Linked DNA regions of Algoriphagus machipongonensis. The protein of the gene in region 2 interacts with the protein of the main gene of each other region in a pairwise test. Links are inferred from orthologs where the notes say so. Each region holds a gene or a part of one and is shown on either strand. Other genes may lie near its edges.

Region 1 (6,768 bases), 1.4 Mb from region 2 along the record:
CATTCAATAAAAGTGCAGGAACTTTGGCAGGTAATACTACAGGCTCTTTAAGGGAGTCATCAAAGTTGAATTGATAATCAACAGTGTCCTTGTTGATATCTACCAGCATTTCCTCAGCAATACGCTTCAGTCTTGCCTCCGTATAACGCATCGCAGCGGGGTTATCCCCATCGATGGAACCAAAGTTACCTTGACCATCAACCAATTGGTAACGCAAAGACCAAGGTTGAGCCATACGAACCATGGTGTCGTATACAGCTGAATCACCGTGTGGGTGGTACTTACCTAGTACTTCACCGACGATTCTTGCAGATTTTTTATGTGGTTTATTATGTAATACGCCTAGTTCCTGCATCCCAAACAGGATTCTTCTATGAACTGGCTTCATCCCGTCACGGACGTCTGGAAGGGCCCTGGAAACAATAACCGACATCGAATAATCGATGTAGGCTCCACGCATTTCCTCTTCAATATTAATGGGTATGATATTCTCGTTTTCTCCTTCGGCCATATTTGCTTTTCTGGGGTCGATTATTAGCCTGCTAAGATAGTAAAAACCCGATGGTTTTTAAAAGAGAATATAAAGACCTTTAATTCTTTAGATCTTTAATACCATTGACCTACTTTTCTGTTCTGATAATTAAAGATTCCGCTACCTCTATATTCGATCCCATTATGCAGGTGCTTCATCACTACACCACAACCAGCAATCTTACATCTTTTAGTCCCTGGGAAACGAATAGCAAACCCAACTTGCATCCCATACAGCGTTTGTTTAAGGTCTTGAACCTCAGAAAAATCCGATGCTGCATAAGTAAACTCCCTAAATTCAGCACCTCCTTTGATGAACATTTTAGTGTATTCAGAAAAATCACGTTCAATACGTAGTGCGATCCCCATATAAGGCTTATCAGCCACAGCTAATTTAGGCTCGTACATTGAGGTGTTGCCTACAACACTTTCGTCAACAAAATTTTTCATTTTCAACTGACCAAACTCCCCTTCTAGTATAAACCTCCAAGGATATTGCTGTCTTGACCTCTGAGTTAATTCTGATTGCATGTAATAATTAGATGATGCATACCTTCTATACTTCCATCTTAAAAAAGATTGTCTCCTTTTAGCATCGAATAATACCAAGCCCACAGTCCCATAAAATTTACTTACCTGATAGGATCCTCCCTCAAAAGGGAATTCAAAGTTTCCACCTCTCATCGTTGACATCTTTCCCCACTCCTGTCCGTATCCTCCTCCTATTGTCAAAAGGTTAAATAAGTTTATCCGAAGACCTGCATCCAGCTGCGGAAATGCCCATTCATTACTTTTCATTTCCAAAGGGTTCTCCTCAGAAATATCTAAGGGCTCATCAAAGTTTTGATACTGCTGAAAATTGGGATACAAATCCAGATTGGGCGAATAAAATTCTTGGGAGAATTGATGGTAGGCTCCACCTCCAGAAATCTCCAAACTAAACATCTCCAATACATTTCTGTAGATATTCCCTACTGCACTTTCACTTTTTGGATTCTTAGCTTTGGTAGAGATCCCAAAAATGTCTTCATCCTGAGCTGAGGCTAAAACCGTGATACATACAAATAGAAACGAAAGAATTGTTTTTTTAATCACCATAGATTGCTAACGAATATAACTTTGTCTTCGTGTCAAAATAAAAAAAAAGCCTCCACAAAGGAGGCTTTTTCTGTAAGTTTATTTAAAATTTATTTGCTATCAGTTTCTTCTTCTCCATCATTATCTCCTTCACTTTTAGCTTTAATTTCAGTAACTAAAGAGTCAATTTTTTCTTTAATAGCTGGATCAGCTTTCTGAGCTCCATTCACTTTGTTATAAGTAGAAACTCCCAAAATTGAATCATTCATGATTAATTCAGTTTTGTATTCTTTCAAGACATCCTGAAGTGAATTCTGGAAATCCTGAACAGCTTGGTAAGCTTCTTTCTCTTCATCTGTTATTTCAGCTTCAGCCATCTTCGCATCATCTCCCCACGCAGCTTTAATTTCATTATAGCGAGCGCCACCTTGGAAAATCTCATTCTCCAAAATCATTGCCTTAAATTCTTCTGTCTTCTCAGCAGCAAATTGCTCCGTCATCGCTTCCATGTTGGCAAATTTGGCAAGCTCTTCATTTGTCACTTCTTCCGCTGCTTCCTGCGCAAATCCTGTCAAGCCCAAACAAGCGAAAAACGCTCCAAACAACAATAATTTTTTCATAATCTTCTTTGCTTTTAGTTTTCGTAAGATGTTAAATAAATAAACCAAAACCCATAAAATCAAGTGTTTTTGGGTTTTTTAGAGTATTTTAGGATAGACGGTATACAATAGTCCTATCTCGTCTTTATAGATTTCAATTCTTTTATAGTTTCTATAGGTTGAGGCGAATTGAACACAAAACTCCCTGCTACCAAAACATCCGCACCAGCCTCAATTAATTTAGGAGCATTTTGAATATTTACTCCCCCATCTATTTCGATTTTTGTGGAAGCTCCTTTTGATAAAATCAGGTCCTTAAGTCTCGCTATTTTATCGTAGGTGTTTTCAATAAATTTCTGTCCACCAAAACCAGGATTTACTGACATCATACAAACCAAGTCAATGTCCTGTATTACGTCTTTCAAGAGGTCAATTGAAGTATGAGGATTAATAGCCACTCCAGCTTTTGCTCCCAATGCTTTGATGGCTTGCAAAGACCTATGGAGATGTGGACATGCCTCATAATGAACCGAAATAATATCCGCTCCTGCATCCCGGAATGCTTCCAAGTAACGGTCGGGTTCCACAATCATCAAATGAACATCCAAGGGTTTTTCCGCATGTTTTTTTATGGCCTGGGTTACAGGAATTCCAAAGGAAATATTAGGCACAAAAACTCCATCCATTATATCTACATGAATATAGTCAGCAGATGAGGAATTGAGCATTTCTACTTCAGTTTGAAGATTGGCAAAATCTGCTGCTAAAATTGAAGGGGCAATCAAAAGGGACATAGGGGTAATAAATTACTTAGGTTTTGACTTATTGTCTAAAGAGTTTCGTTCGTTTAATGTTTCTAGAATCGCGCATCTGTACGACATAGAAGCCCGGTTTTATTCCCTGCAATGAGGTTCTGAATGGATCTTTCGGGCTATTTCTTAATAATACTGCAGACTGCAGCGTCTTTCCGTTCATGTCTATCAAAGTGAATTCTGCGCTAAGGCCTTGACCAAAATAAATGGTTAAGTCATCCTCTGCCAATGGGTTTGGATATAGTTTCCAAGCAAAATTTTCTTCCCCTGTAACAGCTAAGATCTCACCATAATAGGCATCTCTGAAATTTGGGATACCAAAACCCAATAAATTATCTTTTTCCTCAGACTGAGTAGCACTTCTAAATAAGTTTTCAACCAGCTGAGCTCGTGTCCATTCTGGTTTTCCTTGCCATAAACCGGCAGCCAATGCAGTAATTTGAGGTGCTGAAAAAGAAGTTCCGTTGGAATAGCCTAGATTTCCATTCGAACGAATTAATGCAACTCCATTTCCATAGGTCGTGAGATCAGGCTTTAACCTACCATCTCCTGTAGGTCCTCGGGAAGAGAAATTGGAAACTTCCAAGTTTTTATCTACTGCTCCTACAGCTATTACCATTTCCGAATCTGCCGGGCTAATCAATGTCGATTCTTTTGGCCCGTAATTGCCGACACTATTGATGATCAAGATTCCTCGCTGGGCTGCAATATTAGCTCCCTGAGCAATGACTGTTGTTTTACCATCCAAATCCTCTAAAGAATAATTCATCGTAGGATCATCAAAATCCCAATAGCCTACCGAGCTATTAATAATATCCACACCAAGACTGTCGGCTACTTCGGCAGCTCTCACCCAATTGTATTCTTCGATTTTATATTCTGTAGCATCTTCCTCAGTGATCGCCAAATAATAATCAGCATCTGGTGCGCCGGATTTCAATATTCCTTCTTCGTTTGCGGCGATTAAGGAAAGGACATTAGTTCCATGTTGATTGGCAGTAAAAATGTTATCAGACCATGGCCTCACAAAATTATTTGCTTTGATAATCTGATTGTTTGCAAATAAATGTGATAAAGCTGATGCTTCATCGGTCCCAGGGAAACCAGCATCAAAAACTGCTACCGTAATTCCTTTTCCTGTAAAACCGGCTTCGTGCATGTCCGGAATCCCTAACAAGCTATTTTGAAAATCATAAGGATTTTCATTGGTGCCTAGTTTCCTATGATTAAGAGGCAGGCAAATTTTCAAAGAAGCTGAAGCAAACAAGCGTCTTCCAATCCTGGCATTTGGGCTAGGCAAATAATCTAACGCCACCATTTCCACTCTTTCAACAAAAGGCAATGCCTCAATTTCATTAGCGCCAACTTCATCTGTAACTAATACCAAAGCATTCAACCATTTACTTGGATACAGTAAATAATGAGCTTTCTCTCCTAATTCATCGATGTATTTTTGTGCCACCGGTAAATCCAAAGAATCTATTGGTACTCCTTCCCTAGACCTTCTAATTAAAGCCTTGGATGACAAGAAATTGCCGGGCTCACTAAGACTGAAAGTGTCTTGTGGCTTATACTTGAAAAATACAGCATAGCGATCTTGTGCAAAGGATAAACTACATACCCCTAACCAAAAAGCTGCAACTAATAAAAATTTATAAAATCCCATGTTCGGTTAATATCAAATGAACTTTGCTCCCAGAATCGATCAACTGATCACCTAAGCAATCGTTTCTAGAACAATAAGTTAGTACTTCCTTAAATTCTTCTACTAGTCCCACCCCTTTTTGGAAAACTTCATATCGATTATCTCGATAAGTCACCAAGTCATCTTCCATAGATTGAAGGACTCGTAGAGATCCTGCTGCATTATCCAGTTCTATTATTTCAAAATCATCTTCATCACTCTCTCTGTAACTATTTCCATCCCAAAGGGTTCCTGATTTTGGTGGAAAAACTAAAACAACTACAGGTTGATTGTTAATTGTTCTAATCAAGGTGTTGTTTCTAACTTTCAGGGTATAATCTTTTTCGATCGACCAGTTCTCCTGATCATAAGATTTACTCCTTTCTACAATATAAACTAATTCATTTCCCTCATCTAAATAGGTGGAACGTATTAGATCCTTGTAAAAATAACTATCCTCTTCCGAATCGTTCTCACCCAAATATTGAGTTTCATCCACCGAATAAATCCAAAACTCTCCGATACTCAAAGGCTGATATTCCAACCCCAACTCAAATGGTGTTTCATCCAACTCCCTTTCACATGCCCAAAAGCAGGAAATGATTAATATAAAGAATAAGGGTAAAAGTCTATTCATAAATCTTCTTGAGGACTTAAAAATACATTTAATTTCCTTTTAAACCTTTTCAAACAGACTTCATATTATTTCAATTTCCTTTTCCTAGGCCAATCATCCTGATTACCTTTGAGCTACTAAATTTGAAAAAATGGCCTTAAAAACTTTTGTAAAAATTAGTGGCATCACCAACCTTAGTGATGCTAGGTATTGTGCAGGGATGTACGTCAATTTAATAGGTTTTGCTTTAGAAGAAAATTCTGAAAAATTCATAAATCCTGACCAATTCAAAGAAATCACAGGATGGGTTTCAGGTTTAGAATTTGTAGGTGAATTTGAAAATGCCTCTTTAGAAAATGCACTTGAAATTTTAAAAGATTACCCTGAAATCACTTGGGTAGAACATACGAGAATCGATGATTTGGTAGCCCTGAGGGATGCTGGATACCAGGTAATTTATAAAAAAGACCTTGCTGAGGTCAGGCACATGGAAATTGATGTTGCCACAAAACTTAAAGAAGAGGGAATTGTTTTTCACATCACTTCTAATGATGATCCATTAACTGAAAGTGATATTGAAGTAATCAGCAAATTATCTCAAACCTGTGAAGTCATTTTAGGAGCAGGTTTGACTGCTGAGAACGTAGAGGAATACACCGACACCCTTCATCTGAAAGGAATCGTTTTAGAAGGAGGAGAAGAGATAAAACCAGGACTCAAAGACTTTGATGAGTTAGCCGATATTCTGGAAGTATTAGAGATAGAAGATTAAAAAAAAAAGCTAGTCTCATGAATCTGAGACTAGCTATTTTTTATTCAAATAAGTCTGAAAGTTTATAAGGGCTTTGAGGACCAGTGAAGAATTTACCATTGATAAAACGGAAATCTACTCCAATATCATCTAGCTCCATCAAATCATTTTGATCTAATTTTATTTTTGAGGCAGCTAGGTTTTCTTTGATTCTGCCTTGATTCACTGATTTCGGGATGACTGCTATGTCTCGGGCAGTAGACCAAGCTATTAAAATTTGCCCCATACTAGCTCCATGTTTTTTAGCTATTAATTCTATTACCGGGTCTTTTAACAATACAGGATCATTCTTGTGGCTTTCATTTCTTGAATCCGGAGAACCAAGAGGAGAATAAGCAGTCATTAATATTCCTTTCTCCCTACAAAACCGTACTAATTCCTTTTGAGCCAAATACGGATGCATTTCCACCTGATTCATTTCGGGAATTTGTCCTCCTAAGCTGATTATCTCCCGTAATTTTTCCTGATTGAAATTTGAAACTCCAATGTGCTTGGCAAGACCTTCCTTTTTCACCGCTTGCATGGCTTCCCAAGTCTGGGATAAGGGAACATCTAAATAGGTGTAAAAATCATCCCTAGTTTCTGGAAAGCCTACCCCTCTCTTAAAAGAAATCGGCCAATGGATTAAATACAAATCG
Region 2 (6,809 bases):
GCCTTTCTTGGACCATAAAATAGTCGGCAGGAAAATCCACATATATTTTACTACCCTTTGAAATCCAAATTCTCTTCGAATTATCAATAGAGTAAGTAAGCCCAGTATTAGACAATATTTCTCTTAGAAGAGCCCCAATATCAGAATCATTGGCTTGAAGATTCACTTGGATTTCCTCTACATCAGAGTTTTTATAGTAAAGTTTAAAAGGAGTTTCTGACTCTATTTTCTCGGCAAACCTTTCAAAGGACATACCTAAAAAAGTACCTGAAATTTTTTGGGAATTGGTGTTTTGAGCTTGAGCAAAAGAAAAACAGCAAATAAAACTGACAAGAAGTAAAACCTTTCTCATTCAAAAAATCCTTTAAATTCCTCTTGTTTATTTTCTCTAAACCTAGCTAATTCTAAAATGTATTTTTCTTTCTCTAAGGCAAAATATAAGCCCTTATCCTTTAGGTGTTTTTTTATTTCCTTTTTATTCAACCCTAAACTCTTAATGGCCTGCTTCTTCTTTCTTATCACCTCAAAATCTCCATCAAACCAATAAAAGTATTCTTTATCCTCATTAAAGACATGGGTGTATTTCCCAACTTCTTTGACAGGATCAAGCGTTTTATAATGTTTTATCAGCACTTTTATCTCCCCATCTTTGATTACTTGATAGAAACCATTTTCATGATGGACATAAGAATCTTCTCTCTCGAATCTCCTAAAAATATAGCCTCCTTCTAATTGAAACTCTTCTACCTTTTCAGGCTTAATCAAGATTTTTTGTCGGTAAACTGGATGAAATGTTACCAGTTCATCTAAATGCTCATCGTACAATAGCTGTACTCCAGTATATTGGATTTCATTAATGGAAAGTTTACCCTCGTCAAAAGTCCTGACTTGAAAATACGGGTTGCCTTCATAGTTTACAGGAGCCTCCCCATATTGTCCTCCGGTAATCAGTTCCTGAAAGTAGGGTAATTGATCTTTATATAAAGAAAGAAATGATTGATTCTGAGCTGAAATTTGGGCAGCCCACATAAAAATCAAGACAAATGGAATAAAAAACTTTACTTTTAACATAAGATCAATACGATATTATCGCAATTGTATTGGATTTGGCAAACAATGTAATAAACGGTAATTTATTTATTTAGACGGACTAATTTTAAATTTATTCATAATCCCAAAATGAAAAGACGAAATATATTAAAATCTCTTGCACTTGCACCTGCAGCATTAGCTGTATCACCCACATTCGCAAAAGCCTCAGAACTAAAGAATGTAAAATATAAGTATAGTTTAAACACTAGCACAATTCGTGGACAAAAATTAAGTCTTAGCGAAATAATTGAAACTTCCTCTAAAGCAGGGTATGATGGTCTTGAAATATGGATTTCAGAAATAGAAACTTACCTAGGGTCTGGAAAAAGCCTATCCTCCCTAAAGACTGTCTTAAGTGACGCTAAACAAACACCGTTCAATGCGATAGGCTTTGCCCCGTGGATGGCTCAAGACCCACAGAAATCAAAACAAGGCTTTGCTCAGATGGAGAAAGAAATGGGAATGCTGGCAGATATTGGCTGTACAAGGATTGCTGCTCCTGCAATAGGTGCTGAGGGTGAAATCAATGTTCAGGAATCCGCAGAGAAATATTCTCAGTTGATTGATTTGGGAAAAAAAATAGGAGTTATGCCTCAGCTGGAATTTTGGGGAGCTTTTGGACCTTTCCATAATTTAAGTCAATGCCTTTCGGTAGCTGTAGCTGCCAATAATCCAGACACTAAAATTTTACCAGATGTATATCACTTATTTAGAGGGGGATCGGGTTTTAATGCGCTAAAACTTTTAAGCAGTGATGCATTTGATATTATCCATGTCAATGATGTTCCTTCAGGAATTGCTGTTGAAGATCTTCAAGACAAAGATAGAGTCTATCCTGGGGACGGAATTGCACCTTACGATGTGATAACTGAGACTTTGGGTGGTATGTCTGGAACTAAAATTCTATCCTTAGAACTTTTCAACCCAACGTATTACCAACAAGACGCTTTAGAAGTTGCCAAAACAGGACTGAAGAAGACAAAAGAAATGTTTCTCTAGGCAAAGAGATCGGAACTCAAATAGCGGTCTCCCCTATCACAAGTAATGCAAACAATTACCCCTTCTTCTAGGGTTTGGGAAAGTTTGATGGCTGCATGAAGTGCTCCACCACTGCTCATACCAGCAAGTATTCCTTCTTCTTTAGCCATCCTCCTGGTCATCTCTGTCGCCTCTTCCTGGCTGACATCAATTACCTGATCTACTCTGGAAGCATCGAAGATTGCAGGTAAAAATTCAGGCGACCATCTCCTAATACCTGGAATGCTAGATCCATCTGTCGGTTGTGTTCCTACAATTTGAATAGATGGATTTTGCTCTTTGAGATACATGGAAACTCCCATGATCGTTCCAGTGGTACCCATGGCTGAGACAAAATGAGTTACTTCACCTTGGGTGTCATTCCAGATTTCTGGACCTGTCGTTTTATAGTGTGCTAGAAAGTTGTCGTCATTACCAAATTGATTAAGCATGAAGTAACCTTCTTCTTTTTGCATTTTTTCAGCAAGTGTCCTAGAATATTCAATCGTTTTGGAAGCAGGGGTCAAAATCACGTTGGCTCCATAAGCTTCCATTGACAAAACTCGCTCTTTGGTAGAATTATCAGGCATAATCAGTGTCATATCCAGTCCCATCACTTTAGCAATCATAGCTAATGCAATCCCGGTATTGCCACTGGTGGCTTCAACAAGCTTATCTCCTTTTTTGATATCTCCCCTTTCCAAAGCCGATTTGATCATATTATATGCCGCACGATCCTTAACGCTGCCACCAGGGTTTTGACCTTCCAGCTTACAATAGATTTTTACTTTCGGATTGACCGGGATGTTCTCAAGTTCGATTAATGGAGTATTTCCTACTAATTCAAATAGCTTCATCATTGTCATTTTTGAAGACATACATATCTGTGACTTCGCTGCCAGAATGGTACATCTGAGTCTGATAATAGACCTTACTTCCGGAAGGAACACTTTTAGTTAGCCAAACATTCCCACCTACAGTGCTGTTTTCCCCAATCACTGTTTTTCCACCCAGAATTGTTGCTCCTGAGTAAATCACCACATGATCTTCAATGGTAGGATGTCGTTTGATATCAGCATCTTCTTTATTGACACTTAATGCCCCTAAAGTAACCCCCTGATAAATTTTTACATGGTTTCCGATCACTGTGGTCTCTCCAATCACTACACCTGTCCCATGATCTATGCAGAAATGCTGCCCTATTTTTGCACCGGGATGGATCTCAATTCCAGTTTTACTGTGTGCCAACTCTGAAATCATTCTTGGAATTAATGAAATTCCCAAACTATGAAGTGAGTGTGCTATACGATAGGCTGAAATCGCATAGAATCCCGGATAACTTCGAAGTATTTCATTTCTGGATTTTGCTGCTGGATCTCCCTCGTATATAGCATCTACATCCTGTTGTATCCATGTATAGACTTTCTCTAAACCCTCAAAAAAAGATTTAGCCAGCGCCTCTCCGTCTCCTTTATGCAAGTGGACATTTCTTTTCAACACATCTGAAAGGGTATGCTGAAGTTTATTGATTTTATCCTCAATTTCTGATTTCTCCTTGATTTTACTCAAAGCATGTTCAGGAAAAAGCAGACCTAAAAGCTCCTCAAAAAACCCATGGATAACTTTGGGTGAAGGGCAATCCGAACAATCTAAATGTGCCTGATGGATTTTATTAATAAAAGAATTCATGAATTGGGATTTAGTGCACTATTAAAGTACAAAACCAACCCTGATCACATAAGGTTCAGCGTAGGGTGACCTTAAATTATCATGCAGGACATTATATAGAAATGTGAAGTTAGCTCCTCCTCTAGGACCAAAAGGAGCAAAATAACCTCCTCCTAGAAATAGTGAGTTAGCCCATATTCTTTCAAATTCATCAGTGAGGAGATTATAATTGTCAAAATTGAGTCGCTCGTACTCACCATGAACAAAGATATTTGGAAGTACATTGTATCGGGTAAAGATCCTCCCCCCATAAGATGAGCTCTCTCCTCCATAGTATCGCTTATCATTGAAATACTGATAGGTTATTCCCAGTCCTGAAGAAAGCTTTGGAGTGATCATAACCCCTACCAAAGGGGAAATATCTAATAAAGTCACTGTACCAAACTGCATCCCAAAGTTTCCTCCGAAATACAATCTATCTTTAAAGGGTATAGAATCAGAGTAAATCTCTCGCTGTGCATTTGCAGCGAAATGCATTGAAAAAACCAATAAGAATACGAGTAGAATTTTATTTTTTAACGATAACATAGAGATCTTCAGTCTTCTTCTTCATGAGATACTTTTCACGTGCAAACTTCTCTAAAAGTTCAGGATTACTCATTAACTCCTCTCTTTCTTCCTTAATTTCCTCTTTTCTCTCCTGATAAAATTCCTTTTGATCTGAAAGCTCACTTAGCTTGCTACTTAACCTAAACTGGTTCACTACATTATTAGAATCTATAAAAACCATCCAAAAGACAAAGAATAAGGTCCCGAGTACATAAAAATTTTTGGTGTATTTAAGATATTTGCTCATGGGAGATTGGATGAAAATTCTATTGACAAGGTACAAAAATGATGCAAAAAAAAAGCAGCCTTAAAAGGCTGCTTTCAAAATAAGGTGAGATCGTCTTATTTCTGAGGGAAATAAGCTGTCTCAGCAAGTAGTTCTTCAATTCTAAGTAATTGATTGTACTTCGCCATTCTATCTGATCTGGAAGCTGAACCGGTCTTGATTTGACCGCAATTACAAGCTACTGCAAGATCTGCAATAGTGGAATCTTCAGTTTCTCCTGATCTATGAGACATAACAGCAGTAAAACCTGCCTTATGTGCCAAATCAATTGCATCTAAAGTTTCAGTCAATGTACCTATCTGGTTCACTTTGATCAAGATTGAGTTTGCAGACTTCTCTTCGATACCACGCTTCAAGAATTTCACGTTGGTCACAAAAAGATCATCTCCTACTAATTGTACTTTGTCTCCTATTTTAGCAGTCAACATCGCCCAACCTTCCCAATCTTCTTCACCACAACCATCTTCGATAGAGTCGATAGGATATTTTTCTGTCAGCTCAGCCAAGTAATCAACTTGCTCTGCTCTAGATCTAGCTTTTCCAGTTTCACCTTCAAACTTAGCATAGTTGTAAACGCCATCTTCGAAGAACTCAGAAGAAGCACAGTCTAATGCGATGGTAATATCCTTACCCGCAGTATAACCAGCTTTCTTGATTGCATCTAAAATACACTCCAATGCTTCTTCAGTTCCGCCAGAGAAGTTAGGTGCAAATCCACCCTCATCACCTACTGCAGTACTAAGGCCTTTGTCGTGAAGAATTTTCTTAAGGTTATGGAAAATTTCTGCGCCCATTCTCATCGCTTCAGAGAATGTTGGAGCACCAACTGGACGGATCATAAACTCTTGGAATGCAATTGGAGCATCTGAGTGAGATCCACCGTTGATGATATTCATCATTGGAACAGGAAGTGTTTTTGCGTTTACTCCACCTACGTATCTGAAAAGTGGAATACCCAAATCATCTGCAGCAGCTTTGGCTACAGCAAGAGATACACCAAGGATAGCATTCGCTCCTAGTTTAGATTTAGTTTCAGTTCCATCAAGATTGATCATCAAGTTATCAATCCCTCTTTGATCAAATACTGATTCACCGATCAATTCTGATTGAATTACTTCATTTACATTCTCTACTGCTTTCAAAACACCCTTTCCAAGGTATTTGCTTTTGTCTCCATCTCTCAATTCTACTGCCTCGTTAACACCTGTAGAAGCACCGCTTGGTACTGCTGCACGGCCAAAAGCACCAGAATCAGTAAGTACATCTACTTCAATAGTAGGGTTACCTCTGGAATCTAAAATTTGTCTTGCATGAACTGCTTGTATCAATGTCATAGTATAAAAGGTTATTGAGATTAATTTTTATTGATTAAAGAAATGAAATCGTCAAAAAGGTAACGAGAATCATGAGGCCCTGGTGAGGACTCTGGGTGATACTGAACTGAAAACGCAGGCTTATTTTTCAATTTAATACCTGCTACGGTATTATCATTCAAATGAACGTGAGTGATCTCCACATTTTCATTGCTTTCCGAATCTTCTCTGGAAATATTAAAACCATGATTTTGGGAAGTGATCTCACTTTTCCCTGTTTTCAAGTTTTTAATAGGATGGTTCAATCCTCTGTGTCCGTGGTGCATTTTATAAGTAGAGATGCCACAAGACTCAGCTAAGATCTGATGACCAAGACAGATTCCGAAAACAGGCTTTCCTGTTTCTAGAATTTCTTTGGTAGTCTCTACAGCATATTCCATTACAGCAGGATCACCAGGACCATTAGACAGGAAATAAGCTTGTGGTGCCCATGCTTCCATTTCAGCAAGTTTGGTCTTGGCTGGAAAAACTTTACAGTAAACGCCTCTGCTTGCTAGATTTCTCAAGATGTTTTTCTTGATACCGAAATCAAGACAAGCTACTTTAATACTAGAGTTTTCATCTCCTTCGAAGTAAGGCTCTTGAGTACAAACTTTCGATGAGAGCTCTAGGCCATCCATGTTAGGCACTTTATCCAATTCAGCTTTTAAGCCATCTAGATTCTCCTCGTATTCAGAACTAATGATAGCATTCATTGCTCCCTTAGACCTCAGGTGTCTCACGAGTTTTCGTGTATCTACATCTGCGATACCGGTAATTTTGTG

The links.
Region 1: the proteins of eno (region 2) and rpe interact in binary tests that used the Escherichia coli proteins (3 or more experiments, as listed by UniProt). The link is inferred for Algoriphagus machipongonensis from one-to-one orthologs.

What each region holds. Positions count from the first base shown.
Region 1 is NZ_CM001023.1:2,955,005-2,961,772, forward strand. What follows is about bases 1,172-4,072. They hold rpe (ribulose-phosphate 3-epimerase), read right to left. Parts: upstream 3,002-4,072; coding sequence 2,342-3,001; downstream 1,172-2,341. Other genes in these bases: ALPR1_RS12330 (hypothetical protein), read right to left, coding at 1,172-1,629; ALPR1_RS12335 (hypothetical protein), read right to left, coding at 1,719-2,228; ALPR1_RS12345 (S8 family serine peptidase), read right to left, coding at 3,030-4,072. In the rest of the region: gyrA (DNA gyrase subunit A), read right to left, coding at 1-511; more of ALPR1_RS12330, read right to left, coding at 607-1,171; more of ALPR1_RS12345, read right to left, coding at 4,073-4,685; ALPR1_RS12350 (hypothetical protein), read right to left, coding at 4,672-5,340; trpF (phosphoribosylanthranilate isomerase), read left to right, coding at 5,471-6,091; ALPR1_RS12360 (aldo/keto reductase), read right to left, coding at 6,132-6,768. UniProt on the Escherichia coli protein: Catalyzes the reversible epimerization of D-ribulose 5-phosphate to D-xylulose 5-phosphate.
Region 2 is NZ_CM001023.1:4,386,291-4,393,099, forward strand. The notes cover bases 3,868-6,809. They hold eno (phosphopyruvate hydratase), read right to left. Parts: upstream 6,007-6,809; coding sequence 4,729-6,006; downstream 3,868-4,728. Other genes in these bases: ALPR1_RS18535 (hypothetical protein), read right to left, coding at 3,868-4,365; ALPR1_RS18540 (septum formation initiator family protein), read right to left, coding at 4,346-4,633; carA (glutamine-hydrolyzing carbamoyl-phosphate synthase small subunit), read right to left, coding at 6,027-6,809. Outside these bases: ALPR1_RS18510 (TonB-dependent receptor), read right to left, coding at 1-352; ALPR1_RS18515 (hypothetical protein), read right to left, coding at 349-1,071; ALPR1_RS18520 (sugar phosphate isomerase/epimerase family protein), read left to right, coding at 1,180-2,091; cysteine synthase CysM, read right to left, coding at 2,088-2,966; serine O-acetyltransferase EpsC, read right to left, coding at 2,953-3,798; more of ALPR1_RS18535, read right to left, coding at 3,820-3,867. UniProt on the Escherichia coli protein: Catalyzes the reversible conversion of 2-phosphoglycerate (2-PG) into phosphoenolpyruvate (PEP). It is essential for the degradation of carbohydrates via glycolysis.